Regions from separate parts of the Acholeplasma brassicae genome, predicted to be linked through region 1. Evidence: riboswitches for the same ligand, from Rfam matches in the RefSeq annotation. Region 1 holds a riboswitch; each other region holds the start of a gene.
What was found. Region 1 has a riboswitch for S-adenosylmethionine ahead of BN853_RS08810 (ATP-binding cassette domain-containing protein). Riboswitches for the same ligand answer to the same signal wherever they lie in the genome.
Positions count from the first base shown of each region.

Region 2: it holds a riboswitch for S-adenosylmethionine, as region 1 does, so the genes downstream of both, BN853_RS08025 (hypothetical protein) here and BN853_RS08810 (ATP-binding cassette domain-containing protein) in region 1, are expected to answer to the same signal.
Region 3: it holds a riboswitch for S-adenosylmethionine, as region 1 does, so the genes downstream of both, metK (methionine adenosyltransferase) here and BN853_RS08810 (ATP-binding cassette domain-containing protein) in region 1, are expected to answer to the same signal.

Region 1 covers NC_022549.1:1,061,396-1,072,032, reverse strand. Annotated here, with positions in the region: gene trhA (PAQR family membrane homeostasis protein TrhA) at 1-420, shown strand, start outside; gene BN853_RS04960 (acetate/propionate family kinase) at 528-1,703, shown strand; gene rlmD (23S rRNA (uracil(1939)-C(5))-methyltransferase RlmD) at 1,792-3,120, shown strand; gene BN853_RS04950 (SdpI family protein) at 3,245-3,592, shown strand; gene BN853_RS04945 (hypothetical protein) at 3,589-4,140, shown strand; gene BN853_RS04940 (phosphatidylglycerophosphatase A family protein) at 4,188-4,715, opposite strand; gene BN853_RS04935 (formate/nitrite transporter family protein) at 4,874-5,491, shown strand; gene BN853_RS04930 (endonuclease/exonuclease/phosphatase family protein) at 5,504-6,574, shown strand; gene pdo (protein disulfide oxidoreductase) at 6,607-7,245, opposite strand; gene BN853_RS04920 (NAD(P)/FAD-dependent oxidoreductase) at 7,250-8,215, opposite strand; gene BN853_RS04915 (DUF952 domain-containing protein) at 8,339-8,722, shown strand; SAM riboswitch class I at 8,751-8,839, shown strand; gene BN853_RS08810 (ATP-binding cassette domain-containing protein) at 8,900-9,256, shown strand; gene BN853_RS08750 (NIL domain-containing protein) at 9,258-9,866, shown strand; gene BN853_RS04900 (methionine ABC transporter permease) at 9,859-10,512, shown strand; gene BN853_RS04895 (MetQ/NlpA family ABC transporter substrate-binding protein) at 10,526-10,637, shown strand, end outside.
Region 2 covers NC_022549.1:1,725,620-1,736,256, forward strand. Annotated here, with positions in the region: gene BN853_RS08000 (tagaturonate epimerase family protein) at 1-39, opposite strand, end outside; gene BN853_RS08005 (Cof-type HAD-IIB family hydrolase) at 238-1,029, opposite strand; gene BN853_RS08010 (hypothetical protein) at 1,194-2,030, opposite strand; gene BN853_RS08015 (hypothetical protein) at 2,131-2,442, opposite strand; gene BN853_RS08020 (hypothetical protein) at 2,791-3,270, opposite strand; gene BN853_RS08025 (hypothetical protein) at 3,709-3,999, opposite strand; SAM riboswitch class I at 4,030-4,139, opposite strand; gene BN853_RS08030 (hypothetical protein) at 4,213-4,710, opposite strand; gene BN853_RS08035 (M13-type metalloendopeptidase) at 4,846-6,747, opposite strand; gene BN853_RS08040 (DUF2161 family putative PD-(D/E)XK-type phosphodiesterase) at 6,744-7,439, opposite strand; gene BN853_RS08045 (hypothetical protein) at 7,581-7,904, shown strand; gene BN853_RS08050 (DUF1905 domain-containing protein) at 7,964-8,287, opposite strand; gene BN853_RS08055 (GGDEF domain-containing protein) at 8,320-9,495, opposite strand; gene BN853_RS08060 (DUF1475 family protein) at 9,850-10,089, shown strand; gene BN853_RS08065 (hypothetical protein) at 10,091-10,375, shown strand; gene BN853_RS08070 (hypothetical protein) at 10,453-10,637, opposite strand, start outside.
Region 3 covers NC_022549.1:685,785-696,421, reverse strand. Annotated here, with positions in the region: gene secA (preprotein translocase subunit SecA) at 1-1,169, opposite strand, end outside; gene BN853_RS03170 (LemA family protein) at 1,327-1,899, opposite strand; gene BN853_RS03165 (DUF3137 domain-containing protein) at 1,912-2,748, opposite strand; gene metK (methionine adenosyltransferase) at 2,769-3,920, opposite strand; SAM riboswitch class I at 3,976-4,071, opposite strand; gene BN853_RS03155 (hypothetical protein) at 4,136-5,428, opposite strand; gene BN853_RS03150 (phosphatidylglycerophosphatase A family protein) at 5,449-6,003, opposite strand; gene fmt (methionyl-tRNA formyltransferase) at 6,003-6,917, opposite strand; gene priA (replication restart helicase PriA) at 6,932-9,292, opposite strand; gene BN853_RS03135 (SPFH domain-containing protein) at 9,385-10,326, opposite strand; gene BN853_RS03130 (NfeD family protein) at 10,348-10,637, opposite strand, start outside.

The DNA of each region.
Region 1 (10,637 bases):
TTAGTGAAGCGCATCTTCAAACGATTTGATCATATTTCGATCTATGTACTGATTGGTGGTACGTTTGCACCGTTATTTATCATTGCGATAGATAAACCACTCGGTTGGATTTATTTGGTATTACAATGGGCAATAATATCCGTTGGGATCATGTTTAAAGCCGTTAAGATTAATCGTTTTCAGGTCATGCACGTTATCTTATTTCTAGGTCTTGGTTGGAGTGGGCTAACGTTAGCACCAACGCTAATTGAAACCTATCCCAATGTATTTTACTTAATCCTTTCTGGCGGCATATTTTATTCAGTAGGTGTATTCTTTTACGCCACCAGGTTTTTTAAATACAGCCATTTTGTATGGCACATCTTTGTTTTATTAGGTACGGTTTCACACTTTTTTGCCATCTATTTGTATATTTTATAGAAAAAATCCACTAACCTGAATTTTAATTCATGGTAAGGGTTTGAATGGCTTGCAAAAAAGATTAATATAGATTATGATATTTATGATAAAAGAAGGAGCGTATTTTTATGAAAATTATGGCAGTTAATGCGGGTAGTTCATCAATTAAGTTTCAATTGTTAGACATGCCAAGTGAAAAACAAATTACAACAGGTATTGTGGAACGAATCGGTTCAGACAATGCATCTTTTACAATCAAGTTTGATGGTCAAAAATACCAAAAAACCACATCGATTTTAAACCATGGGGTGGGTGTTTCAATTATTCTTGAGGCATTAATTGAACATGGTGTATTAAGTTCAATCAACGAAATTGAAGGTGTTGGACACCGTGTGGTACAAGGTGGAGAAGTTTTTAAATCTTCAGTTGTGATCAATGATCAAGTACTTCAACAAATCATTGATTTAGGGGACATGGCACCGCTTCATAACCCAGCTAATGCAACGGGTATTAAAGCGTTTAGAGAAATCTTACCAAACGTCATCCAAGTTGCCGTTTTTGACACAACATTCCATCAAACAATGAAAGAAGACGCTTTTTTATACGGTACACCTTACGAGTGGTACACAAAGTATGGCATTCGTAAATACGGTTTTCACGGAACCTCACACCAATTTGTCAGTGAACGTGCAAACGAATTACTCGGATCAAATGACACAAAACTCATTGTATGCCATATTGGTAATGGTGCGTCTTTATCTGCCGTTAAAAATGGTCAGTGTGTGGATACATCGATGGGCTTTACACCGCTTGAAGGTTTTCCAATGGGGACAAGAAGTGGATCAATCGACCCAGCAATTACTTCCTACATGGAAAAGAAATTAAATGTTTCTTCGGATCGCATCACAGATATTTTAAACAAAGAATCAGGCTATCTAGGCATCAGCGGAATCTCAAATGACTCAAGAGACTTAGAAAATGCCATCTTAGAAGGTAACGAAAGAGCAAGACTTGCACTCGATGTTCAAGCAAAACAAATCGTCGATTACATTGGTTCATATTACGTCTACATGGGTGGACTTGATGCCATTTGCTTTACTGCAGGTATCGGTGAAAATTCAGCCATTTTAAGAAAAATGATTGCAGATCGTCTAGGTGTTCTTGGTGTTGAACTCGATGAACGTATGAATCAACTTAGAGGTGAGAATTTAATCTCTACAGCAAACTCAAAGGTTAAAGTCTATGTGATTCCAACCGATGAAGAAGTCATGATTGCAAGAGAAGTCATGTCACTTCAAAAATAAAAGTGATAAAAAGTCTCGGATATTTTCGAGACTTTGTTTTTTTTGAGTGCGAATTAAGGTAAAATAGTATTAGGAATGAGGGATTCAAATGAGTGTAAAATTAGTTTGTAGCCGCGTGGATGAACAAGGTTACGGCATTGTCTATTATAACGATCAAGCGTATAAAGTATCAAACCTACTTGAGGGTGAAGAAGCGGAAGTCGAACTATTCAGTCAATCAGGCAAAGTGGTTTCTTTAATCAAAAAGAGCCCAGATCGTGTGAAACCAGTTTGCGGGGTATACCATTTGTGTGGGGGGTGTCAACTCCAGCACATCCGATACGAACACCAACTCGATTTAAAGCATGACTACGTTAAAAATTGTTTCAAAGAAGTTAATCTTGATGTACCAGTGTTAAAACCAATCGGCATGAATGATCCATATCACTATCGTAATAAGCTGCAAATTGTTTTTTCTGAGAAAAAGAAAAAAATCGTTGCAGGTTTTTATGAAGAAAATACACATAAAGTCGTCAATGCTGAGGATTGTGATATTCAAGACCAAGTCGGTAATGAAATCATCAAGACATTTAAACAGTTAATGGCAAAACATAAAATCAAACCTTACTTAGAAGCCAAAGATGAGGGTTTAATTAAACACGTTTTAGTCAAACGAAGTCAAGTTACCAAAGAAGTACTCGTTGTTATTGTCACGAGGGATTTGGTATTTCCTGGAAGAAATAACATTTTAAAAGATCTTAGACAAAAGCATCCTGAGATCACTTCGGTCGTACAAAATATCAATCCAAGAAGAACCTCAGTCGTTCTAGGCAATGAAGAAAAAGTTATTTTTGGCAAGGGTTACATTGAGGATGTCTTACTCGGACACCGATTCCAAATAGGCTCAAAAACATTTTATCAAGTGAATCCAAAACAAACCGAAGTACTCTATCAAAAAGCAATTGAGCTACTAAATCTATCAAAAAATGATGTGGTTTTAGATGCTTACGCCGGTGTTGGGACCATTGGTATCTCACTTGCTAAGCAAGCAAAAGAGGTTCTTTGTGTCGAAATTAACCCTGATTCGGTAAAAAATGCTAAAAAAAATGCACACATCAACCAAATCAATAACATTGATTTCGTTTGCGAAGACGCATCTAAATACATCACGTACATGGTAAATCAAAAGGTTAAGCTTGATGCGATTGTCGTCGATCCACCACGATCTGGTCTAGAAAAAGCATTTGTTGATGCGTTAAATCAAATTAAGGTAAAGAAGTTAGTATATATCTCTTGTGATCCAAAGACACTATCACGAGATTTAAAACAACTTAGTTATAAATACGACATTCACCCAGTTCAACCAGTCGATATGTTTTCACAAACGTATCACATTGAAAATGTTGTTTTATTAACTGCGAAAAAACAAGTTCAGTAGGACAATAAACAATATAAATTCAGAAAACAATGACTACGGTTGTTGTTTTTTTTACTATTGAACAGTATAATTTACATGTAAGAAGGTGATCATTTTGATATGGTGGATGAATTATCTATTGAATATGAGTATACCAATCGGTTTTCTATTTATCGCTTACCTATTTATTAAGAAAACACCTAACCAAATTAATGATTTGTATGGTTATCGAACGAAGTGGTCGAAAAAATCCGATGAAACTTGGCACTTTGCTCATCGGTATTATGGCAAGATTTGGTTATCTTTAAGTCCCGTTTTGATGGTATTAATCACAACGGTACTTCTATTTATTATGAACGAATCAGATTATGTCCTATTTATTCGTAGTATCATTATCAAGTTTTTACTGATAACGGTTACTATATTATCGATTATACCTGTTGAAAAAGCACTAAGAACTCACTTTGACTCAAGTGGCATGAGAATTAAATGAAGAATAATCGAATACCTCATTACACTTTATACGCGATTGGTTTATTCTTGTTAGACTTCGTTTTGACCGTCTTTATTTTATCAAATAATCAGATAGTCACCGAGGCAAATCCGCTCTTTTACAGTCACTTTGGCTATGTAACGCTTTTGATTAATGTTTTATATTTGATTAGCATTTATTTAATGACTCTATGTATCAAACACTATCAGACTGTGATGTATGATGAAAAATCGAGCCTAGCCTACTTTTTTAAGCTTTATCGAAGTCATCATAGCCTTTTTATTGTCGTAAGTGTCTTTAGTGCGTATATAAAGTCAACGTTGGTTGCAAGAATGTTTGTGGTGGTTGAATGGTTAACCTTCGGTATTTTTGAAGAAGCTTTTTTAAACTCAGTTTACTTTACAATTAGAGAACGATTCCCACTGGAAAGATTTGATGTGGTTTTCGGCTTTGTGTTATTTGTGTATTTTTGGCTAGATTGGTATCGAAAAGAACACCTCAAGGCAAAAGACTTAGAGAGAAAGAGTAAGGCTAAAGAGTCTATATAATAAAAAAAATGTACGATGGCATTGAGCAATCGTACATATGTATGATTTTATTGAGCGTACTTATGAGCAATTGAACTGGCTGCTGCAGACGCGATGGCACCTACGATGTCATCTAAGAAAGTGTTACATTTGCCCTCTTCCTTACCTTCAGTGTCTAATCTGCCGATAATACCAGGTTTTGATTTGTCAACAAATCCAAAGTTGGTAAACCCAATGGAACCGTAGACATTGACGATTGAAAACGCGAGCACTTCATCAACACCAAATAGGCCATAATCACCGAGTAACATACTTAAAAGTGGTTCACTAAGCAGTTTTTTTTCTGCTAAAACATCTAGTTCAATGCCAACAAGAACTGCGTGTTGTACCTCTCTTTTAAGAATCACACGATCAACGTGGTCTAGGCAAATCTCTAAAGTCACGTCTTTTACGTAAGGTTTTTGCAGGTCGTATGTTATTTTTGCGATATCGACTAATTCAACACCTCTTTCTTTTAAACGTTCGATTATGATGTCGTATTTTTTCGTATCATTTAATCGGTTGTACTCTTTTTTTAATTCTAAATGCAAACTCATATTATTCCTCCCTTAAAATATGTTTAATGGAAATTTATTATACCATTTTTAGATGGAATGTCAACACCACTTTAAAGTCATCATCGGTTGTTTCAAAAAGGCTATTCATTTAAGCGATGTTATTTAGTATAATGGTATTGTAGAAAAAGGGGTATTGTATGAATAAAAATGTTATTGTAAGAGGAATTTACGCCGGTATTTTGATTGGGCTAGCGAGTCTCTTATATCTTAGTGTTGAGAACGCCTATTTGGGCAGTTTATTGTTTAGTTTAGGGTTGCTTGTTGTTTGTGCGGAAGGTCTTTACCTTTATACAGGCAAAGTCGGTTATCTTGCAAGGCAAAAGAATTATCTTAAAACCGTCATCACCACGCTTGTTTCAAACGCGATAGGTATCACGTTTGTTAGTGTTTTAGGGTTGATTGCTAAACCGAATTTAGTTCATAATGCAACGCTTTTAGTCGATGCGAAACTAAGTAATCCAATCGAAGCGGTCATCATTTTATCCATGTTTTGTGGAATGATGATGTACATTGCCGTGGAAGGGTATCAACGAATTTCAAATGAAACAGCAAAAGTGTTGGTTGTTGTATTTGCAGTTATGATTTTTATCTTAGCTAAATTTGAACATAGTATCGCAAACATGACTTATTTGATTGTTTCTAAAACCATTACATTGAAGTCATTATTTTATTTATTACTTATGATTCTTGGTAATGGAATAGGGGCATCAATTTTGTGTTTCATAGATAAAAAAATCGATCAATACAGTGTCTAAGGAGGCAAAAATATGAAGAAAATCATCAAAGTATTCGTAAAAGTCCTAATTGTCTTAATTCTTTTTATTGGTGGTTTTTTGGGCTACCTCACGGTAACTGAATATCGACCAGATCAAATAGAAGCACTAGAGATATCGAATAATCAAACACAAAAAGTTTCGTTAAATACCACTTATAAAGCCATGACTTATAACATCGGTTATGCTGGACTAGGTAGCAAAGAAGATTTTGTGATGGATGGTGGTTCTAAAGGTAGACCGGATTCAAAAGAGGTAGTTCTTGATTATCTTGAGGGAACCTTAGATATCTTAAGTAGTCACGAATCCGATTTTTACTTTTTACAAGAAGTTGACTTAAAAGCTAGAAGAAGTTTTAATTTAAACCAAGTGCGTTTGATTGAAGAACGTTTGGGTGATGGGTTCTCTAGTAGCTTTGCTTACAATTTCAAAGCCAATTTTGTTCCATTTCCCGTATCATTTACTGATTATATCGGTCACGTTGAAAGTGGTTTATTAACGCTTTCGACCAAACAAGTAGAATCCTCAAAAAGACATCAATTTCCGGGCGAATTTTCTTGGCCACTGCGAATCGCTAATCTGAAACGCGCAATGATGGAAAACACCTACGAAATTGAAAATAGCGATAAAAAATTAATCATGGTCAACTTACATATGTCGGCTTATGATGGGGATGGTTCACTCAGAAAAGCTGAAATGGCCTATTTAAAAGAGTTTATGGTGGCACAAGAAGCATTAGGTAATTACGTTGTCATTGGTGGTGACTTTAATCAAACATTTCCAGAAGTAAAAGATCTGTTTTTACCAAAACAGGACTATTACGTTGCCTATCCGATCGAGGATGATTATTTACCATCGGGTTATTCGTTTCAAATCGATCCGATCAAGCCAACCGCGCGCTTATTAAATCAACCATACGATAAACTAGATGAAAATACTCAATATTATCTGATAGACGGGTTCATCGTATCTTCAAATATCACCGCCTTTTCGGTAATCAACCTAGATTATGACTTTTTATATAGTGATCATAACCCAGTGGTTTTAAATTTCAAATTAAATTAAAAAAAAGTCCAATTTTGGACTTTTTTTATGTCTTATTTTCCGAGTTTATCTAAGAATGCTTCAATTGGTTGGTTACCAACGAGTTCTAAGGTTTCGTTAATGATGATTTTAGGTACACCTGAAACGTTGTATTTTTCTGACAAGTCATAGAATGTTTGGGCTTCAATCATCTCAGCTTTTACGTTACTATTTAACATTGCCATGCGGTGAGCGGTTTGAACAGCACCTGGACAGTGAGGGCATGAGAGTGTCACAAACACTTTGATGTCAACCGGTTCTTTGATTGATTTAATGCGATTAATAATGTCATCAGAAAATTGAAATTCAACACCAGACATTTCTAAGATAGCACTAATGAATGAATTAATCTCATGACCAGCAGGAATACCATTAAATTTAACACCACGATAATCACCGTTATGATCTAAGAAGACAAAGCTTGGTGCGCGTTTGATGTCGTAAGTTGATAATTCATCGGCTGCGTCTTCAAGTTCTAGCGTTTTAAGTGTGATTTTATCCGATAATCCAGCAGTTTCTTCTAGTAATTGTTTGGTTTCTTTACAAGTATCGCACGCCTTGTCAACGAAAAGTAAGATTGAAATTGGATTGATCATGTCCTTAAGAATGTCTTTGATTTGATCAGATACTTCATTTGAAAATAGTTTTGCCATAGTATTATTCTCCTTTATTGATGTAGATGGCTGCTTGAAGGGCTGCAATAGCGCCTTGGCTAGCGGCAATAATGACTTGCTTATGTGGCATTGAAGTCACATCACCAGCGGCATAAAAGCCTTTGGTTTTGGTTTCTTGTAATTCGTTTGTGATAATTTCTTTTTGATCGTTTCGCAGTACAAATTCACTGGCTAAATCGCTGTTTGGAATGTTTCCAATTTCAACAAAAACGCCATCAACGTCTAGTTCAATCGTTGACTCGTGATGCTTATCATAAAGACTGAGTGACTTTAAAACGTCTTGTCCATTGAATGATAGAACATCGGTTTCAAGATGAATTTGGACGTTAGGTAGTGACTGTAGTTTTAAAACAGACGATTGGTCAGCTCTTAATTGACTTCGTTGTATTAAGACGACTTGTTTTGCAATTTGTGCAAGGTCAATGGCTGCATCAACGGCGCTATTACCGCCTCCAATGACCGCGACCACTTTGTTTTTAAAAAACGGACCATCACAGGTTACACAGTAACTGACACCTCTTGATTGAAATTCTTTTTCACCTTTAACCCCTAGTTTTCTAGGGTTACCACCTAAGGTATAAATAATGGTTTTGCTTGATAGGGTTTCACCAGTTGATAGTGAAATGACAAATAGGTTATCCGATTTTTGGATTTCTTTAACATAAACACCAGTCAAAGTAGGCACATCAAATGTATTTACGTGCGATTGAAACGCTTCAATGAGTCTAGAAGCATCAACGGCTTTAAAGCCTAAGTAATTGTCGACATCTTTTGTGTTATTTAATTGTCCGCCAATTTCATTAGCAACAATGATCACATCCAGATTTTTTCTTTTGGCGTATAGGGCAGCATTTAAGCCGGCCGGACCGCCGCCTAAGACAATTAAATCATAAGTTTTATCATTTGATAGGTCTTTTTTCGGTGTCTTGTCAATGGTAAAATTAAACATAGGAGACCACCTTTCTAATTACTATTATAATGGGTATAGGTAACTTTTGATAATGATTTGCACTTGCAAGAACATAGTGATAAATAGGATCTTTTATGTTAATATTATTATTAGGTGATTATTATGTATATCATAGTGAATATGAAGTTAGAAGATTACTTAAGCGAGATTGATTATACGTATTTAGGTGAGCGTTATCTAACAGAAGCAGGTTTCATACACGCATCAACACCCAAACAGTTTTTTAAAGTTTCAACAAGGTTTATGAATGAAAAAATGAAACTAATCTGTTTAGTGATTGATACGAATAAACTCGAATCAACAATTAAATTTGAGCAAGCAAGCGATAAGGATTATTACCCACACATCTATGGAAGAATCAACGTCGAGGCTGTTTACGAGGTGTTTACTTATGAAAAAGATGAAAAAGGTCTTTTTTACCCCCTAAGGGGTATGAGAAGTATTTTAATGAAAGTGAGTAATTTCTCTTTACAAACGATTCGTTAATTGTTACAATAGCATCAATCAAATATAAAAATTATTAAGAAGACGGGAGAGATATAGCTCTGTGAACGTCTACCAACCAGCAGTTAGCTACGGTGGTACAGCTATAAACGATAAATTGTACGAATTTAAAGTCTCTTTATCGAGGCTTTTATTTTTTTATTTAAACGGAGGGGTAACATGATTCAACTATTAAATGTGTCAAAAAAATACGATGATATCAAGATACTTGAGAATCTGAATCTATCGGTAGACACGGGTACTATTTATGGCATTTTAGGTAGAAGTGGGGCTGGGAAGTCGAGTCTTATTCGAATGCTTAACGGGCTTGTTAAGCCCGATAGTGGACAAATATTGATTGATAATCAAGATTTAACCACATTAACAACGCTTGAACTTAGAAAAATGAGAAAGCGTGTTTCGATGATTTTCCAACAGTTTAACCTGCTTTATCAACAAGATGTATTAAATAATGTGCTAATTGGATACCAAGGCAAAGACTTATCTAAAATCGAAAAAACAAAAAAAGGCGATTAATTTGTTAAAGGTTGTTGGATTAGAAGGGTTTGAAAACAGATACCCTAAAACACTTTCTGGTGGGCAAATGCAACGAGTGGCCATCGCTAGAGCACTCATGAATGAACCTGATTATTTGCTTTGTGATGAAATCACTTCAAGTTTGGATCAAGAAACGGCTTATCAAATTTTGGACTTATTAAAACAAATCAACCAGCAAATGAATTTAACGATTCTATTTGTCTCTCATGACATTGATGCGGTAAAATACATCTGTAGTGATGTTTGTGTCATTGAAGACAAACACGTTATTGAATCAGGAAAGACCATCGACTTGGCATTAAATCATCAATCGAGTGTGTCAAAACGATTTTTAAATCATTTTGATGATCGCTTTTTAGATAAAGTGACAGAAGATGTCTATGAAGTCTATTTTCTAAATGAGATAAACTACCCATTGATTTCTCAAGTGTCTAAAAAGCATCTAGTCGATATCAGCATCTTGTACGCTAAAATCAGTGAGATTAATCATCAATCGGTAGGTTATTTACTGATTACAGTGAGCGGTAAGCATAAATTAAAAGCTATTGCTGATCTTAAAGAGAAAGTGTCGGTGAATCTATATGTTTGATAACGTCAGATTTGATTTACTTCAAGACGCTTTGATTGACACCATCTACATGACGTTTGTGACCTTAATCTTTGTATTAGTGTTTGGCTTTTTAATAGGCTATGTGTTGTATTTGACGGAGTCAAAGAAAGGCATTTTAAAGGTGGTTCATCAACTGTTGGTTTTTCTCACAAACATTGCAAGAAGTATTCCTTTTTTGATTCTGATGATTCTAATCATGCCATTAACCAAACAAATCATCGGCACCATTTTAGGCTCAAGTGCTGCAATCCCAGCGCTTGTGATTTCGGCAACCCCTTTCTACGCTAGATTGGTTTACCAATCGTTAAGAGAAATCCCGAAGTCCATCATAGAGATGTTAGAATCTCTAGGAAAAACGACCACACAAATGACGCCTATTTTACTTAAAGAATCATTACCTGGATTGATTTCAGGTTTAGTAATTACCTCAGTTACCTTAATTGGGTTTACCTCAATTTCAGGGGTGATTGGGGCAGGTGGGCTTGGCCACCTAGCCTATCAAAGTGGCTTTGTAAAAAATGATCAAACCATGATATTATTATCAACACTTACGGTGTTAGCACTGGTATTTTTAATCCAAGGTATCGGTGATTTCGTCGTAAAAAAAATAGATAAGCGATTATAGGAGAAAATAAAAAATGAAAAAATTCGTATTAATTGTATTAACAATTGTTTCAATCACACTACTGACTGGCTGCCAAAAAGATGACCCATCAGTGATCAAAGTTGGCGCTTCACCATTACCGCACG
Region 2 (10,637 bases), 660 kb from region 1:
AGCCAATTCTTGTAACATTGTTTCTTTTGTCTGTTGCATATTTTTTCTCCCTTTTGTTTTTTTTCCTACTCGAATAGGATTTATAAATGCGTCAAAACCTTTCTTATTTTCATACATCCCCTCGATTCAAAGGGATGCCTTTATTATCATTTTATCACAATTTGTAAAAAATAAACACCGTTTATTATTACAGACACTATAATTTAAGGACGCACGCGTACGTGAGTCCAAAATGACCTACTTTTGATAAATGAGGGTTTTGACTGCATGAGTAAACCCTTCCTCAGTCACTGATTTTGTGACGTAGTCTGAATGCTCTTTTAAGATGGCTTCTGCATTTGCCATCGCAACCCCAACACCCGCTTCTAAAATCATGGATAAATCATTTTCTTGATCCCCAATCGCAAGCACATCTTTTAAATCAACACCTAAGTACTTGGTTAAGCGTTTAAGTGCTCGTCCTTTACTCGCAAGTTGATTGCCAATATCCAAGAACTGTGGTTGGCTTTGTAAAAGATAAATTCCTTTAATCGTTTTTAACGTTTCTTTAAGTTCATTTAGTAGGTCATGATCTTCTTCGATCACTAAGAGTTTTAAAACACCATCTTCTAGATAAGCTCTTTCTTCTTCTAATTCAACTATTACCGATTCAAATGTACCAATTCGTTTTTCTAATTTGTCTTTAGCTACTTTACTAGAGACGATTTGCTTGGTCGTATAAATTAAATACGACACTTGTTTTTGGTTAATGATTCTAAGTAGTTGATCAAGTAAAGCCTTCTCTAACGTATCTTGATGAATGACTGTTTCACTTTGGTAATCATAAATGCACGCGCCATTGGTAAGAATAACCGGTAAATCGATGTTTAATTCCTCAACTAATGCTCTAGTGGCATCTTTATGTCTACCTGTGGCAAGCGTAAAGTAATACCCGTCTTCTTTTAATTGATGAATCGTTTGACGGGTTTCTTTGCTCATTTTTTTTTGATGAACCAACGTCCCGTCCAAATCCGCTACAACCATTTTCATAAACTCATTCCCCTTTAATTTTATTATACAACAAACTATAAATAATCAAATGTTTAAGGCTTTAATTCTTAGATATTAAAAAAAGACCGTCTATTTAGACCGTCTGGTTTATTTAGACATTGAACCATAGATTACTGTCAATGGTATATCTAAAAATGAATATTTCACTTCAATAAACGTTCAAATTTGATTGAACTTTGTACAATAATTTTTGTTTTATTAAGGTAAGTCACTTCTAATTTATCATGTTCATTTAACTTCGATATCAATCTCATTTTTTCTTTAAATGCGTGGGTGTTTTTATCAGGTCTAATGACTATATTAGAAGATAGAAAAGGATAGAACAATTTAGTCTTTTTTCCATCAATCAAACAATATATGTTTAGCCCAAATGTATCGTATATAATAGGTGGTCTTCTATTGGTTTCTAAGTATGTTTTAAAACGGTATTTGTAGATCTTAACTTCTTTTTGTATCCGTTTCCCAGTCTTTATAGCCTTCTTCATCTTAAAAACCGTAAAGTAATATAGATAAACATATAAGACTAGCACACTTGATAAAAGAACCTCTACTAACACTATCCATAATCCAACGATTCCATTTTGGCTAAATAGCGATAGTAGTAACGTAAGAACGATAGAGATTGAAATTAATAGCGTTGCTTGTTGATGATACTTGAAAAATACCAATCTTGATTTAATACGATTAACAAATTCATTTGCTTTATGAACATTAAAGTCATATGGTCTTTGATCTCTTTTGATTAACTCAATCTTAAGTAAATCTAAATCCATCTTTTGGTTATCATATAAAAATAATGCTTGTGTCTCATTCATCTGAAGTTTATTCATTAAGCGTTTAATGACCTCAAGTCTATCTTCTCTTTTTAAACTTGGGTGACCATAATAGTAATCTTTGTTTTTTGTTACTTTAATGACTATTTTTCTATAAGTATGGATGATCTCATAAATAGTTAGACTTCTATAATCTTTTTTAAACATAAGCCCTCCATTTGATAACATATTATCTATATTAACATTATATAACAAGTCAAAAAAAACTAAAAACATTCATTTTATGTTCTTAGTTTTCTATTTTGACCTATAAGAGGTCGTTAATTTTAATTTGAATGACGCCGATACCATTTGTTAACTCTTTAAAATATAAGTTCTTCTCTTCTGCTAACTTGTGATAAATCTTTGATGTCAATGTTTCATCATCTATATAAGATACAGCTAGTTCTTTAAAGTTTAACCCTTTTAAGCTCGTCGTTAATTCAATTTTGTTTTCTTTTTGAATATGTCTAACCTTATCAGTATCTTTAACAACTAATGCATAATAGAACTCATCAATTGTTGTGATACTTAAAAAGCCTTCATGACCTTCAAATTTATATTTTAGTACTTTACTCATGTAATCACTCCTTATGAACCTATATCGATTATAACGGATAATAGTTCGAATCCAAAACATTATGCGCTCTATCAATCAAAAAATCCCCATTCAATGAGTGGGGATTTTAGAATATAAATGTTATTTACGATAATCTGCCTTAGCCCAAGCTTGTGACATCGATTTGCCAAGTGACTTCATTATTCGTTGTATCTTATGGTAGCACTTTATGCTGTTAACTGAATGTTTTGTCCGACTAATCCTTGATTTAATCTACTAATTGTAATTGATTCAGCAAGTACTATTGGATCACTTACTGTAATCACATGGGTTTGTTCAATTACCCCAACCGTCGCTTTGATTGTGACTTTACCGTGCTTTTAATAAGCTAACGACACCATTTGTAACGGTTTCGATTAGTTCATCACTTGAGGTCCATACCACGTCTTTATTGGTTGCGTTTGTTGGTAGTACTTCGGCTATTAAGGTGATTTCTTCACCAACAAAACCAACGTTATCTCCCGTAACGTTGATGCTACTAACTTCAACGACTTGCTGTGTCACTTTGACGGTAATGGTTTTTTCAATATCTTTATCCTTTACCTTGACAGTCAACATGACCTCACCAGCAGAAACACCCGTAATTGAGGTTCCTTCTAGTTTTGCTACCGTTTCATTTGGTAGAAAAAACTCAAGTTCAAATCCTTTCGTCACTTCTGCGCTAATTTGTTTTGTTTCCCCGACTTCTAGTTCAATGATATCATCTGTGAGTGAAATTTCTGGTGCCTCTTCACAAGATGCTAGTCCAAGACCTAGAAGGAGAAACAATACAACCATCATTTTATTCATATCGCCTTTTTTCCTCTCTTTGGCTCAATTGCGCATTTTCATTTATGTAAACGCTATTATAATTCATGCATAGTAAACCACATCTAATCTACTTGGTCTAATTACTAAAAAACGTGAATAATTATTCCATTAAGAATACCACTTCGTCGCGCCTTAGTGCACTTATACAAAAAAATATACTAACTAATACTTTTTATATTGTCTTATAAAATGGCCTTATAAAGCCATTATCAACTTTATGAAATTGATTTTACTATTTTTTTTAAGTTTGAAATTAAGCCTGTCTCCATGAAAATAAAGCAAGAACTTCTTTGATCTTTTCAAAATCGTTTCATCACCATCAATCTGCCAGATGCTGAAAAAAAAGAAGCGAACTATTCGCTTCTATCGTTACATTCGTTTACCCTGTTAATTTTGAAAAGATAATTGATTTTCTCATCATCTATTTGAGTCTTCAAGTAACTCTAAAAATTGACGATACGAAAGAACTTCCCCGTTGACTGATGACAAACACGCTAAGATGCCGACCCGAATGCCACCAAAAGCTACTTTCTTTTCTAGGTCAACACAAATTACTTTCGACAGCGTCTCTTGGTAGGTTAGTCTGTAGTCCATCTTTGACAACAGCTCAAATAACTGTTTTTCCTCATCTAACTTCACATAAATTTGCCTACTTCTTGAATCCGTTGGTAAATTCATTTTTACCTTTTCTACGTTGAATGTTTTCATTCATTTCCTCTTTTCTACCAAAAAGAAAAAAAACCATCTATGATGGGTTTAGTGTTTCCCATCATTCAAGCTTTAGCACCTTGCGTCTGCAGGTTGCTGAAGGGTCATCGAGCTTGTCTCTTACCTTCTCTTTATGGTAGTTTCATTATAGCATATCGAACTGATTTGTCAATAAAATAAAAAAATCCACCAAAACGTGGATTTTTACCTCAATTATCTTTTCTCTTTGAGTTCGGCCATAACCACCAAACTCCCCAAACCAAACACATGAATCCCCACAACTGAAAAAAACTGTCCTAAAAGTCGTTGGTTATTTGACTTTATGTTGTGATCGATTAGTTTAATATAATAACTGCCCAAGACTTCTTGAGAAGCATCTAGTGGTGGTTCTAGAAATGTGACGTTTAGGTTAACGACGGCTAGACAATAACTAATCAGCCCGATTAACGTCAAGGTTAGGCCAAAGAGTTGCACATAAAGTAATTTTCTAGATTTCGTTTTCAATTGATGACTCACCATAAAACTCGAAAATCCAATGAGTGTCATTAGTGACATAAAGCCGATTAAAAGATATAGAATATTGGGTGCACTTGAAAAACGATCATAAGACGCATCTTTAATGTTTAATGTTAATAGATAGTACAACACACCAGTCAATAAGAGTGAACCAAAGCCAATCAAGTGATATACTTTATCGCTAATTTTTTTCAAAAAAACCCCTCCAATTTAGATGATATCTATCGTTAATATACCATAAAATCGTATACTTTGTTCAATTTTTTCTATTTTTTTCGTAATAAAACAAAAAAACACGACCAGTCACCCGGTCATGTCTTAGCGTTGATTCTACCAAATACTCACCATTTCTTCTTTCTTTAAATACATCGGGTCATCTTCTTTTATTTCATAGAAGTTGATGAATTCTTCTAGATTACTTAACTGGCGATTCGCTCTTAGAATCGTTGGCCCATGAACATCTACTCTAAGTAGTAGTTCTGCGTATTCTTTGGATGACTTGTTACGCCACACACGTGCCCAGTTTTGAAAGAACTCGTCATAGTTATGATCGTCTTTTTTCTTACTTGCTTCTAGCGCACAACGTAACCCGCCACTATCGGCGATATTTTCTGAGACCGTAAGGGTCCCATTACATGGACCTACCCCCGTTTCAACGCCATCAAACAGCTTAATCATGTCTTGTGATTTTTGATTAAATGCGTCTAAGTCTTCTTTACTCCACCAATTGTTTAATGAACCAAATTCATCGAATTTAGCTCCATTATTATCAAACGCATGTGAAATTTCGTGTGCCATTACCGCACCAATGCCACCGTAGTTTTCTGATGGGCTTTGTTCAAGGCTGTAATAAGGTTTTTGTAGAATGGCCGCTGGAAATACAATTTGATTATTTGTTGGGCTATAATACGCATTGACCATACTTGCAGGCATACCCCATAAATTACGATTTGGTGCTTGATTGTATTTTTGATAATTAAATGCGTTAATCAATCGGTTCATCTTAATCTTTTCTAAAACAAGGTTTGACCCCTCGTCGTAGTTTTTGATGTCAATTTGATCTAAGTATGGTGGCAATTCATCCGGGTAGCCAACGTGTACTGAGAGTGTTGACAACTTTTTGATTGCTTTTTCTTTGGTTTCTTCTTTTAACCAATCGTTCTTTCTAATTCGTTCTTCATAAATTCCGATGATTTCATGAACCATTGCCTTCACGTCATTCTTGGCTTTCTCACCGAAGTAATGCTTGCCGTAGTAAAGACCAACCGATTGTCCAAAACGGTTGTAGGCTTGATAAAATGCGAACTTCTCTTTACTTCTGGCTTCCTTAATCCCCGATAGCGCGCGTGAGAACGCACCGCTTGCGACTCGGATTTCATCTGATAAATCGCTTGCAAATGCCATAGCGTTTGATAAAATCATCCACGACTTCATTAAACTAAAATGTTCTTCATTGATGATTGAATCAAATGCGTTAATGAAATCCAGATTTAAAACAATTAACTCATCAACTTTTTGATTAACTAGTTTCTCTGCTGTTTTTATCACACCAAACGAATTAATCTTTTGGTTAACCTCTTCTTTTTTAAGCGGGTTATACATTTTCACGTAATCGGCTTTCTCCACACTCGATTTCGTTACTGGGACTAAAAGGGAATCAAACAAAATTGCGTCATCGATAATGGATTGTCCGTCTTGTTCATTATAACCAAATAGGGCTAAGAGCGCTTTTGATGTTTGTGTAAACAACCCAAGCATTTGTTCTTTGGATTGTTCATCCTTATAGTAACTGGTGTCAGGTAAAAATAAATCGGAGGCACCAAAATAGAGTACTTGGTTATTACTATTCATAAAGTCTTGCATGACGTAATAACCAAATGGGGTTTCAATCCCATCGAGTGTTAAATCCACGTAGGAGGCCTCAAGATCACTTAGGTTTTTTAGACCATTAATTCGATTTTTGATTACTTCAAATGGTTTTGAGCCTAATAAGTCACGTTTCTCAAAATCCTTAGTCATTTGATAATACTTAATGTACTTCTTTAGTTGTGGGTTTAATTCTTTGTTGTTACTCTCCCATACGCTAGTTAAATCCATTAGTGTTTTTTCAATGCCCAAATGCAGTTCTAAAAACGCCGACATGGATGGTTGATCCGCTGGTATCTCTGCTTTTTCTAGCCAGTCTTTATTGACTGCCTCATAAAAATTCTTCTTTATTAATGCTTTGTTCATAAATTCACCTCTCCTTTTTCAATTTTATCATTAATTTCCTTTGTCAACGAGTCTAAATCCTTCTTACCAAGCTCAGATAGTGTGTAACTGCCTCTTCTTGGGTTTAAAAACCACCCATAATAATTCTTTCTTAGCATCCCTGGTGCTTCTTTAATCCCGGTATAGTTAATGATTTCTTTTGGAGACTTTTCACCAAATTCCTCTAGATATTTGGCAATCTCGATGACTTTTTCCTTGTAGGCGGTCATCTTTTTTCCGTTTGTGCCCCCAACGTTTTGGTTTGTTTTCCTTAGGGCAAATTCATTTAACAGTTTGACTTTTTTCTTCTTTGACTGTGCCATGCTTTTTTTAAAATCAAAGCCAAACGTTTCAAGCCTCACCTCTGCGAAACCTTCGTCAACCACAATTAACCCAATCTCTAAGCGTTTTAATAATAAAATAAATGATTTAAGACTCGAACGATTGCTTGTTGTTGCTTTCTTTGGCAGGCAAACATAAACTTTGTCTGCGAACTTCTGGCGATCAATCGCTTGATAGATTAGCTTAAGTGATATACTTAATTTTAGTTCGATAATCACCACATAGTCGTCTTTGATAGCCATGATATCACAACTACCCACCTCAGCTTTTACCTCAAATCCTTGGTCTTCTAATAGCACCAGACAAGGTTCATAAAGGTCCGTTTCTTTCATTTAATCACCTATCTTTCGATTGATTAGTTCTATTGTAGACCTATTTTATTCGTTTGTAAACATCTAATATCACAAAAAATAAAGAAAACCACCTCAACAGAAGTGGTAAATAGACTACGTGAAGCTTAAGGTTTTGTCACTATGATTGCATCTAATGAAATACTGGTTTGTGCACAAATCGAGTTTAGTGCTCTAAATTTAATTACCTATGGCTTACCTATTTTGGCAAGTCTATCTTTATTCTTATCAAAACAGGGTTACCTATTCTCTTCAATTCTTTTTAGTTTTGGTGCAATCTTACTGTATTTCATTCCATCATTTACAACCGTAACAACCACACTTTTTGATAACGTTACGCCATTAAACATTGATTGGCTCTTTGGAAGTGGCCTAATCATCGCACTGGTTTTATCGATCATAGGCTCTATTTCTAGCCTATTACTAACCATACTCAACCGAGATTAAACAAAGTTACTAAAAAAAATGTGCTTCTCTAAAAAGAGAGACACATTTTTTATCGTCTTTTATAACGAATCTAAGACCTCTTTAATCATTTCTTCACTATCGGTCCATTCCATCAAGTATAACGTAACGCTCACACAATCGCCACCGGTTTTATTGATCGCCTGACGAATTGTTTGATTAATCGATATCAGTTTATCCCCGTCTTTTCTTGGGGCAAGATTTAACTCTTTAATTTCATAATCATCAATCTTACCAAACACCTTCATTCGTCCCCAAGTACCCGTTAAATCTTTTGTGTTAGGAATTCTAAGGTGATAAGTCCAAGCCCCAAACCCTTCTTTGTAGGTTAAGATGAGCGGTTCATTTTTTATAATCAGTTTCACTTGTCTTTCCTCCTTTAAAGAATTCACTTATTCTAGCGTGTTTGTTTTTTCTCTTTTTTCTCTAAATACATCAATTGATCGGCCAAACTAATAAGTTCATCACTCGTTAACCCGTCCGTCGGAAAATAGGAAAGCCCGCAACTAAATCCTAAAAATGGTAATCCATTGTCAAGGTTAGCTTCAACTAATAAACGACAGGACTTGATGTCAAACTGCTCAATATGATTTTTGACGATCGCAATAAACTCATCACCGGCAAACCGGTAAAACTCACCATAATCGCCTATGGCCCTTTTTACCGCCTCAGCAAACGATCTTAAATATTGATCACCTTCTTGATGACTATAACGGTCGTTAATTTCTTTTAATTGATCGAGGTCCATGAAAACCAATAAAAACGGTCTAGCTTCTTTAATCAAAGAATCGATGTCACTATAAAGTGAATACCTATTTTTCACTCCCGTCAAGGTGTCCGTGTAGGCAATCGATGAGATTGTCTTTGACTCTTTTGCTAGCGTAGTTACTTGAGCACTAAGTTGTTCTTTGTCTTCAAGGGTTTTCATCTTCTTTTCAATTTCTTTAAATAAAAATGACATAATCACATAAATAAATACCGTTAGTCCAATCGCTATATAGCCATGGATGAAATAGATTGGTCGCTGAAATATCGCATTTGGGACAAACAAAATAAAATAAAGAAGCGCGTATGATAGGATCATCGCCCCGTTTAACACCCACCACCCCTTATCCAAACGATTCGCCATTTTTAAGTATGTGGGTCTTACATATTTAAACATCACAGATAACAACATCAGATAAGTCAAGATTCTAGCCAATAAATCAAATAGTGGGGCATCCTTACCAAAAAGTAAATAAGACGTCAGTAGCCCATTGATTATCGTTAGGTTACCAACCATTTGCACCGACAGTAGTGCAAAAATGACTTTAGCCCCACGATAATAAGAAAAGATCAAAAACATGAATACGTGTGGTATCGTCAGCGTCAAAAAATAAAACCTAACGTAGAATTTAACCCCGTAAAGGCTAATCAAAAAAGCGTTGATTACCGTAATGAGTATCGCCCCAGCAACGACAATTCGTTGATTGTTTCTTACAGGTTCTTTAAGTGGTATCATCACCAACATCAAATAAACGATGAACGCGTGAGAGCCAAGTAATCGTAAGACGGTTTCAAGTTCAGTTGTCATATGATTTATTCTCACAGCCTTCCTAAGGTAGTTACCTTTATAGCAAAAATATACCACGAATCACTAAGAGATGCAATGACGATAACCATGTGATTCATTGAACTTAGACATCAAAATTCTTTCTTAAGTCATTCTTTGAGCTTCAAATATCAATAAACAACATTTCAGGCGGTATAATGACCTTATCCTCATGTATGAACGATCACGACAAATAAGAAAGAGGTAAGAAAAATGAAATTCGTAAAAATCATCGCATGGCTTGGCTTAATCTCAATGACTCCCGTTTTACTTCACGGGTTTATCAATGAAAACTTCTTTAGTGATGGTAAAACTTTACTTGCAAACCCTTGAGGGTTGATCTCCTTTATTGATCTATACGTCGGATTCTTTTTAATGGCGTTATGGATTTTATTTCGTGAAGAGAAAAATTACTTGAAAATCCTTTGGTTTATCCTACTGATGGTTTTCGGTTTTTTCACAGGCGCACTCTACGTACTAATTCAACTCTACCGCAGTCAAGGTGATTGGTTATCGTTTTTCTTAGGTCATCAAAAAGAACGTTTGCTCAAACAAAGCATAAAAAATCGGTCTTAGGATGAAAAAATTGTTTAAAGAACTTCTTCAAGAACTTACGTTGGTCTTAAAAGGAAAGACCTTAGACACACTGATTACGCCATTGATATTTATCCTTACTTTAAACTTATTTGACCTTAATACGGCCATCATCACGTCGGTCGTTGGCTATCCGCTTTTATTTCTTATCTTAGTAACTAGCTACATCTACGGCATCTACCGATTAAGAAAACTAAAAGGCCCTGGCATCGACGAGTTCATTCAAAAGAAAGAACCACCGTTTCGTGGTCAAACAAGAGGCTTCTAACAAACAAAAGGACGATCAAGTCTAAAAGATAAAACCATCTTTTATCGACTTGATCGTCCTTTTTGATTGATATTCATTTAATAAGCGTCAAAGAAAAAATCACCATACCCTAGGTATTTAAACGTCTCATCCTCGTATTTAAAGTAATAATACGGTGTATAACTTTGCATAAACATCAAGCCACCAAAATAGCCCTGAAGAACTAAAAATGACCCATTTGAATTTTCAACAAAATACGTCTCGTTAAAGACAAACTGGCCTT
Region 3 (10,637 bases), 380 kb from region 1:
ACTTCAACCACGTACATGTTGTAGATTTCTCTAAATTCTTCTTCTTCGGTTTTCGCTGTCCCCGTCATCCCGGATAGTTTTTTATACATACGGAAAAAGTTTTGATAGGTGATGGTAGCAACCGTGATGGTTTCTTTTTTAATTTCAACGTTTTCTTTGGCTTCTAAGGCTTGATGTAGTCCTTCAGAAAACTGTCTACCTGGTAGCACACGACCAGTAAATTGGTCGATAATCAATACTTGATTTTCCACCACCATGTAGTCTTTATCTCTAAACATAATGAAGTTTGCTCTAAGTGCATTATTGATGTGGTGCACAAGCGTTACGTTAGCGATATCATAAAGATTATCTAAATTAAACGTTTTTTCTGCTTTGGTAATCCCGGATTCAGATAGTTCAATCGTTTTTGATTCAATGTCAATTAGGTAATCTTCATCGGATAAGTACTTCGCAAAACGATCGGCACCTTGGTATAGGTTTTGAGTGTTTTTAGCGCCCCCTGAAATAATCAAAGGCGTTCTTGCTTCATCAATTAAAATGGAGTCCACTTCATCGATGATTGCGTATTGTAGCCCACGCTTTTGAACCATATCTTTTTCGTACAACACCATGTGATCTCTTAGGTAGTCAAACCCAAGTTCACTGTTGGTTGAATAAAGAATGTCACACGCATAAGCTTCTTTCTTCTCTTCACTTGTTAATGCACGAATGTTAAGACCAACGCTCATGCCAAGGAATCGGAACAAATCACCAATTTCGCCATTTGCCTCACGAGATGCAAGGTATTCGTTGACTGTGACAATATGTACACCCATGCCATTGAGTGCATTTAAATAGGCTGGCATAACCGCTGTTAAGGTTTTACCTTCCCCTGTTTTCATTTCGGCAATATTCCCACCATGAATGGTAATCGCACCTAAAAGCTGTACATAATAAGGGTATAACCCTAAGACACGAACAGAGGCTTCTCTTACCACGGCGTAAGCCTCGACCATTAAATCTTCTAGGGTTTCGCCTTTTTGATATCTTTGTTTAAACTCGGTTGTTTTATTTCTTAAATCCTCATCGGACATTTGTTTCATTTGATCCGCTAGTTGATCAATTTTATCTGCGATAGGTCTGGCTTTTTTTAATTCTTGAAAGCCACTATCAAACCATTTTTTGAACATATAATCACACTCTCTTTATATTTCGTCTACTTTAAATGATACTATAAAAGCGCTTAGATTACAACACGCACACACATTTTCACAAAAATTAAGTCTCCTAATTTTTGACTAACTAAAAATGAAAAGAAGCCGGATAAAATGGCTTCTTAACGTTGGATTAGAAATTAAAATTAACGTCTTGTCTTTTTGCAGCTTCTGCTTCAAAGAAATCACGTTTTGTGAAGTTTTTCCAGTTCGCAATAATTGAACTTGGGAATACCACAATTTTTTGGTTGTAATAGCTAACATTTGCGTTATAAACGCGTCTTGCTGCTTGAAGATTTTCTTCAACTTCCATCGAAGCGCTTTGAAGTTTAGCAAAATTTTCACTTGCTCTTAATTGTGGGTATTGTTCAACCACCACATTTAATCTTGCCATACCTTCTGAAAGTTGGTTAGCAAATGCTTGTTTTTCGCCAATTGAAGCACCAGATGCTGGTTGTCTCATTGCAACCACTGATTCTAATGTTTTTCTTTCATGATCCGCATAACCTTTTGTCGCAGAAACCATCTTTGTTAATAAATCAAAACGTTTGGTTAATGCCACATCAATTCCTGATTCTGCTTCATCGACCTTAATTACTAAACGTCTAAATGAGTTTAATGTGCCAATAATCCAAAAAATGATGATTAACCCAATAAATGCAATAACTCCTAATACAATAAGTAAAACTTGTACGCCTTCACCCATGTGTAAGACCTCCTATTTTTTTGTAAATTTTTCACTATCTAAATTAAACTCATTAATGATGGCTCCTGGCATATCAATGTCGCCTAAGATATGACCAATGTTTTCCTTCGTTAATGGTGTTTTTAGCTTGATTTCAAATGAATCTGATGAATCATTGACTGCAATATCCAAACAATTTTGATGATACATCATTTGAATTGAACCGCGATGCATTTTTTCAAATTCCAGAATCTTTTCAATTAACACGGGGGTTAATTGATAAAACACGTATTCTTGATCGCTTGAAAATATTTTAAACTTCTTATTAAATAGAATACTTTCAGTTTCATATTTCTTAAGATTTCGTGAGGCTGCACCTGAAAAGCGACCTTCTTTAACTTGTAAGACGTGCTCAAACCTACGTTCAAATTCAAAGTGGTACCAACGCCCTTTAAAGATGGTTTGATAAGAAACTTGTCGATTGCCTTTAGCGTCTCTGGTTTCAACTCGTTCTTCCATATGGACGTCACTGGCTTTAAAGGATACCCCATTAAAACTGCCTGTGATTAAATCTTCACCTTTGTGTCTGTCAGGTCTTTGATAGAAATTTAAGCTATCAATGTATCGTTGATCAATTCGATCGTTGTGGTTATACGTGCCGTCTGGGTACTTATCTTTGACTAAGTCACTAATCACAACGTCTTTGAAATTTTTACGGTAGTTGCTCGCGATTGATGCGGCTTTAAATAAGAAATAAAAGCCTACTAATACAATCATAAGTAATAATCCTAATTTTATGTTTTTTTGATATTCTTGATACATCGCTTGACGCTTAATTTCATTTTCTTGCAATACTTTATCTAAACTCATAACATCACCTATGGTTTATTTTACAACAAATCCTTAAAAATATCAATCTTATTTAGTTTCTCCCATGGTAAATCAATGTCTTCTCTTCCCATATGACCATAATTACTGGTTTGTTCGTAGATTGGACGTTTTAAATCGAGTGTGTTAATGATGCCTTTTGGTGTTAAGTCAAAGTGTTTTCTGACGGCCTTTTCGATGAGGCTTTCACTTACCTTAGAGGTATTAAATGTATCGACTCTAACACTCACCGGTTGGGCTACCCCAATGGCGTACGCTAGTTGAACTTCGGCTTTTTTAGAAATCCCTGAGGCAACGATATTTTTTGCAATATACCTTGCCATGTAAGAGGCACTTCGATCAACCTTTGAAGGGTCTTTTCCTGAGAATGCACCACCGCCATGGCGAGCATAACCACCATAAGTGTCAACGATGATTTTTCTGCCTGTCAGCCCTGAATCACCTTTTGGTCCACCAATCACGAACTTACCGGTTGGGTTAATGAAATATTTGGTATTTTCATCGATTAATTCGCTTGGTAAGACCGCATCGATCACTAATTCTTTGATGCCTTTTCTTACCACTTCAATTGGTAAGTCTTGGTGTTGAGATGAGACGACAACCGCATCAATTCTTAGTGGGCGGTCTTGTTCATCGTACTCAATGGTCACTTGTGCTTTGCCATCTGGTCTTAAGAAATCAAGCAAGTTTTCTTGTCTAACAAAATCAAGTCTTCTTGTTAACTTATGCGCTAACTCGATTGGTAAAGGCATTAAGTTGTCTGTTTCATCACACGCAAAACCAAACATTAAGCCTTGATCGCCTGCGCCTTGTTCGTGTGAATCCGTTTCATCAACGCCTAATGCGATGTCTTCTGACTGACTGTTGATTGACGTTAAAACGGCTAAATTGTCCGCGTCAAATCCATATTTTCCACGGTCATAACCGATGTTTTTTACCGTGTTTCTGACAATTGTTTGTATGTCAACGTACGTCTCGGTTGTGATTTCACCCACCACCAACACAAGTCCGGTTGTGACGGTTGTTTCACAAGCCACGCGAGCATTGCTATCTTTTTCTAAAATAGCGTCTAATATCGCATCTGAAATGCGATCACAAATCTTATCTGGATGACCTGAGGTCACAGATTCTGATGTAAATAATTTTCTTTCCATACGTTCCTCCTACGTTATAAAAAATAAAAACCCTTAGAAAAGAGTTTTATTTCTCTTCTCATTGATGGACATTGTCCCTTGTCGTTAGCACCTTGCATGGCAGGTTGCTGCTACATCGTTGGTCACTAGCCTCCGTAGCTCTGAATAAGATATTCTATGTTTTTTACGTAATTAATTATACCACTTAAATTTTAAATGTAAAGCAAAACATTCACTTAGTATTCGTTGAATGTCTTTTCAAACTCATTCTTAAACTTTAGAAATCGTTCAACTAAAAAATAGTCAAAATAAGGTAAGAATACCTTTTCAAATAATTGGATGGTTGTTTGATTCGGGTAGGGTCTTTTATAGGATTTACCACTGCGCATGGTGACGTATAAATCACAGAGTAAAATAACTTGGGATTCGATTTGTGGTTGAATCTCATTCATTTCTTGTGAAAACTGGAGCGTCGCTACCCCTTCAACGTGCGCCCTTGCGATGTCTTCTGCTTTTTGAGCCAACTGAAGTCTTTTCGCAATTTGTGTGCCCAAATTGGTTTTTTCTTTTAACATTTCAAACTTACTCTCGTCTTCGGCCATGTGATTACCGACCAAGCCTTCGACTTCCTTATACTTTAAATGAATTTTTGAGTAGGTTTTAATGTAATCAATTTGATCGTGACTCAGCCCAAAATAGCCGGCTAATTTTTCACTCATTTGATAAACCAAATCCACGTGTTGACGATCTAAGAAGTTTTTCTTTGATGAGAGAACCACACTAAATAAATCCGAAACAATGTTGGTAAAATCAGTTTGAACTTCACGTCGTTTAATCAATTCTTGTTTGCGTTGTTCTTGCATGTAAGAACCAATCGATACGATGGCGTAAACAACCACCATAAATATAATAAAGAGCGTGGTTCTTAAAAAGATGTCTACCGCCTCTTTGGTGGGAATAAACGCATTTAAAAACTCACCTAAACTCATGCCCTCATACGTACGATTAATTGAATAGGTCCAAACAAAATGAATTACGGTAATCGCCGCTAACATGCCTTGAAATACCCACATGATGAGGCGTCTGCTTTGATAAAGACTGACCACCACGATGGCGTAATAAAGTAAGATATAGGCCGCGGTTTCAAATGTTTGATTTTGATAAAGTCTTGCATAAATCAAGATGGACGATAAAAACATGTAAAGACTTAGGACGTACATAGCGACTTCCTGTTTGGTCTTATCGTGTCTATCACCAAAAATAAGTCGTTTAATGACGTTATTAATGAAAAAAGTCAGTGGAAAAGATAAAACTGAAAAAAGCCAATCGGATGGCTCTTTTGTTGTATATGCGATTAGAAAAAGTAAAATTGAATACACAATGTTACTTAAAAGGATGATGTTCTTGATGACTAGATTTCGTCTATGTAGGACAATGACATCATCCGTAATGTCAATATTTTCTTCAAACGCGAATAACCGACTGAAGAAACTTTTGGTCATCCCGGTTATCTTGTTTTTTTTACGCACGATAATTCCCCTTTGCTTGATTATTGATCAAATAAGCTTACTTTTTTGTGTGGTTCTTCTTGTGCGATGTCCTCATTAATGATTTGAGCAACGCGTGTTGATGCACTTGCCGCGATCGCACCGACGATGTCGTCTAAGAACGTATGCACGATACCTTCTTTTTTACCATCTTCGTTTAACTTTGATACAATGCCGTGTTTATTCACATCGATGTCACCAAAGTTAGTCATGCCAATCACGCCATAAAGACGCGCCACGTCTAATCCAAGGACTTCATCAACGCCAAACAAACCTAAGTCCGATTCAATGATGTCTTGAATTGGTCCTTCAAACAATTTTTTTTCTGCCATTTTGTCGAGTTCAACTGCCAATAAGACGTGGTGAAAAATATCTCTTAAAGATAACACTTTTAAGACCGATTCACGACACGTTTCAAACTTTATATTTTCGGTGTAGCGCGCTTGTTGTTTAAATGCAATTTCTGCGATGTCATCGACTGTTACACCTCTACTTCTTAACGCTTCGACGGATAATCTCGTCATTTCTTCTCTTGAAAATAAAACTTTCTTTTTCATTATTTAATGATATCTCCTTCACAAATGATTTTTTGACCGTTTAAAAAATCAGTATCATTCATTAACTTTTTGCCCTCAGGCTTAATTTTTTTAAGTCTAACCACACCGTCTTTTGTCTTGACAAGGAACTGTTTGGTGACTTTTACAACTTCGCCTGGGTTTCTACTTGATATTATATCACTTTTTTCGATTTCATAAACCTTAATTCGCGTATTGTTAACAAAAATACTGCCACCTGGTTCATCTAGAAGTGATCTTAAGTGGTTTATTACCTCTTTGGTTGTCTTTGTAAAATCCAAAAATTCTTCTTCTGGTTTAATGGTATAGGCAAACGTCACTTGTGTTTCGTCTTGTGGTACTCGGTTGTTTGTTTGATTGATGATTGACAAAATGGTTCTATCGAGTAAATCTCTTCCGACAATACTTAACCGTCTCATTAGTGAATCGGTCGTGTCTGTTTCTAAAATCTCAACTTCTTCACAGTCAATGATATCGCCACTATCCATTTTAGGGGCCATGTACATGATTGTTACACCGGTGGTTTTATCACCATTTTTGATGGCGTATTGTACCGGCGCTCCCCCTCGATATTTTGGCAGGATTGAGCCATGAACATTGATTGACGTGGCCAGATCCAAAACCGCTGTTGGGATCATTTGACCATAGGCTGCTGTCACGATTAAATCTGGTTTTAGTTTGATGATTCTTTCATAGTCTTTACTCAGTTTTAAAGGCTGAAATACGTCAATTCCATGTTTAATTGCGAATTCTTTTACTGGCGATTTTGTGATAATTTTTTTTCTTCCAACCACTTTATCTGGCTGTGTGACTACCAATGAAACACCAAAACGTTGGTGTAACATCTCTAGGGTTGGTAGGGCAAAACTAGGTGTTCCCATAAATACTATTTTCATAATTTCACATTCCTTTACTCAATCATGTCTGGGTAGAAATCAAATTCTAAGTAGAATGATTTATCTTTATAGTGATTTTCGATTCGATCTAAAATCGGTTTTAAGTCGTAGTTTGGTCTTGTTTTAATGGTTATTTGGTGTAAGAATCGTTTGTTTTGATAATGGATATATAACTGGGTCGGTCCTAATATTTCAAACTGCGAATGTCTTTTTAACAACTGCCTTTTAAGTTCAAGTAATGACTGGCTAGTCTTGTCATCCTCTTTGCCCTTTAAAATCACTTTAACCACTTGATAGATGGGTTGATAGCGACCTAACTGACGTTGCTTAATCTCCTGTTTATAATAAGACGTGTAATCGTTGTTTCGGACGGCTTGAATCACAAAATGATTAACTTCATAAGCTTGAATAATGACTTCAGACGATTGACCTTTTCTGCCTGGTCTACCTGCGGCTTGTGCAATCATATTATAAGTCTCTTCATTTGCTAGATAACTTGGCAGTTTTAACTGTAAATCCGCCAACATTACTGCCACTAATGTGACGTTTTTAAAATCATGACCTTTAGAAATCATGCTTGTGCCAATCAATATGTCATAAGTTTGATGATTAAACGCTGATAGTTTTTCGTCAATCGCGTGCTTGCCTTTGGTGGTGTCTTTATCCATCCTTAGTATCCGAGCGGTTGGAAATTCTTTGATTAACCGTTCTTCTACTTGTTCAATACCGATGCCAACTTCTCTAATTTTTGTTGATTGACAAACACCACATTTCGATGGCATTGGTCGTTCAAAACCACAATGATGACATTTCAACCGGTGTTCTTTTTTATGATAACTTAAAGAGATTTGACAATGTTCGCATTTAATCACGTGTGAACACGCTCGGCACATCACAAAACTTGCATACCCACGCTTATTGACAAGAATCATGGTTTGTTCTTTTTTCTTTAACCGTTTTTCAACTGCTTGTTTTAGTTTTTTTGAAAAGACGCTTAAATTACCTGAGATTAGTTCTTCTTTCATATCAATCACACGGATGCTTGGTTCAACACCAACGGGTCTTTTTGTTAAACATAATTTGGTGATTTTACCTAGACTGACGTCATAAGCAGTCTTGATTGAAGGCGTTGCAGATCCGTAAACGAGTGGTATTTTATGATGTTTTGCTCTAAACATACAAAGCTCATTTGCATCATAACTAGGCACATCCTTTTGAATGTAACTACGATCTTGTTCTTCATCGATCACAATCAAACCTAATCGATTGAAGGGCATGAAACAGGCGCTTCTTGTGCCGACAACAATGGAGGCTTTGTTTTGATCGATTAAACGCCATTGATCATAGCGCTCGTTAGAAGATAGTTTGGAATGTACAACGGCAATCTCCTCGTCAAATCGCGCTCTAATACGTTCAGCCATTTGAGGAATTAATGCGATTTCAGGCACTAAAATTAACACTTGTTTCTGAAGATCAAGCATGTCTTTAATGAGTGACAGATAAACTTCGGTTTTACCTGAACCTGTTATCCCTTGGATCAGAAAACGGCGGTAATTCCCGTAAGACGCTTTGATTTGATGATAAGCGTTTGCTTGTTCGTTTGTCAGCTCAACCAAGTTTGAATTCTCTGTAAATTGGTGTCTGACGCGTCTAAGTGTTTCTACCGTTCTTGCTTGAATTAAACCTTTTTTACTCATTCGGTTTAACACACCGAGAGAAATACCTTCTTCTTTTAACTCTTTCCTTGTTTTTGGGCTTGAAAGTAAATCGATCGCTTGTTGTTGCTTTATTGTTAGTTGATTACTTGTTTTAAGTATCGAGTAGACGATTTCGGTCTTTGCCTTATGTTTCTTAGAAAATTTATCTATTAAGCCAACAGAGCCCTCTAAAATACGTTTATTGAGCCACTCAATGTCTGATTGATCTTTGATGTCGTTTAGGTATCGATGCGCTTGAATTCGCTTAATTGAGATTTCATCGAGTATGTTTTCATTTTTGATGATTATTTTTCGTTTATGGTTGGTATGTAGTGCACTTGGTATCACCAAGTCAAAACATTGTTGATAAGTGGCAAATGATTGTTGTTTTATATAATCAACGAGGTTTAATAATTCGTTGGTTAAGATCGGTTTAATGTCAATAATCGCTTGTATTTCTTTTATTTTAACCGTTTTCGTGTCTTTATTTAATTGCTCGGTTTCATAAGAGGAATTAGCTGAAAGAAAAACCACCATCGCGGTCGTTAGTCTTGAATTAAAGTCGACAACGACACGAACCCCTGGCTTAACTGTTTTTTCTAATGATTTGGGCACTTCGTATTCAAAGAGTCTGCTGACTGCTTTGGCATTGACGTTAACAATTACACTTGCATACATATGATCACCTTATAAAATTATACCATATTATGGATTTTATACTAGAAACACGAAGAAAAAAAGTAGAATTTCTTCTACTTTTCTAAGTTGGTTTATTCTTTGTCTTTTTTAGTATCTGACCACATTTCTTTGGATGAAGAAACGATACTTGCAAGACCTTGTAGATCCGATGGGATAATTAGCTTGGTTGCTTGTCCTTTAGACACTTCAACTAACGCCTCATAACCTTTGATTGTTAAGACCGAGCGGTCAGCACCAGCGGCTTTGATTGCTTCAATCCCACGTGCTTTTGCTTCTTGAACTTTAAGGATGGCTTCTGCTTCCCCTTCAGCTCTTAAGATTTGTGATTGTTTTTGCGCTTCCGCTTCGAGAATTGCCGATTCCTTAACCCCTTGGGCTTTTAGAATGGCCGATTGTTTTTGACCTTCCGCATTTAAGATGTTTTCACGTTTTTCACGTTCTGCTCTCATTTGTTTTTCCATGGCTTCTCTGATGTCTTTTGGTGGAATAATGTTCTTTAATTCCACACGAATGACTTTAATCCCCCATGGGTCAGTCGCTTCATCTAAAATGATACGCATTTTTCCATTGATTAATTCACGGCTGGTTAATGCCCCATCAAGATCAATTTCCCCGATGATGTTACGTAGTGTCGTAGCGGTTAAGTTTTCTAACGCTCTATTTGGGTTATCAACACCATAAGTAAATGCTTTTGCATCGGTGATTTGATAATAAACCACGGTGTCAATTTGCATGGTGACGTTATCTCTTGTGATTACGGGTTGTGGTGGGTAGTCCATCACTTGTTCTTTTAATGAAACAACAAGTGAAACACGGTCCACAAAAGGCACTAAGAAGTGAATCCCTGTACTCCAAGTGGTGTAATAACCACCAAGTCTTTCAATAACCATCGTTTGTGATTGTCTTACAATGCGAATACTTGATAATGCAATTAATAAGGCAACGACGAGTAAAACCAATAAAACAACTAAAACAACGGTTCCTGCATTTGATAAAATTAAAGGTGTATACATTCTATTTCCTCCTATAATGTATTATTCTATTTCGCTAACGAGTAGCTTGTTACCAACAATGTCTTGAACAATGACTTTCTTACCAACGTCAATTTGTTTATTTGATGTGGTAAACGCAGTCCAAATGCGCTCTTCTAATTTGACTTCGCCTCTTCCATCGATTGGAATGACAGAAATAACGGTTGCTTGTTGACCAACCATCTTATCGGCATTCGTCTTAATGATGTCTTTTTGCATAAATCGTCTAGTTAGTGGTCTAGTGACTAAAATCAGTATCAACGAAACCGAAATAAATATCGCGATTTGCCAAA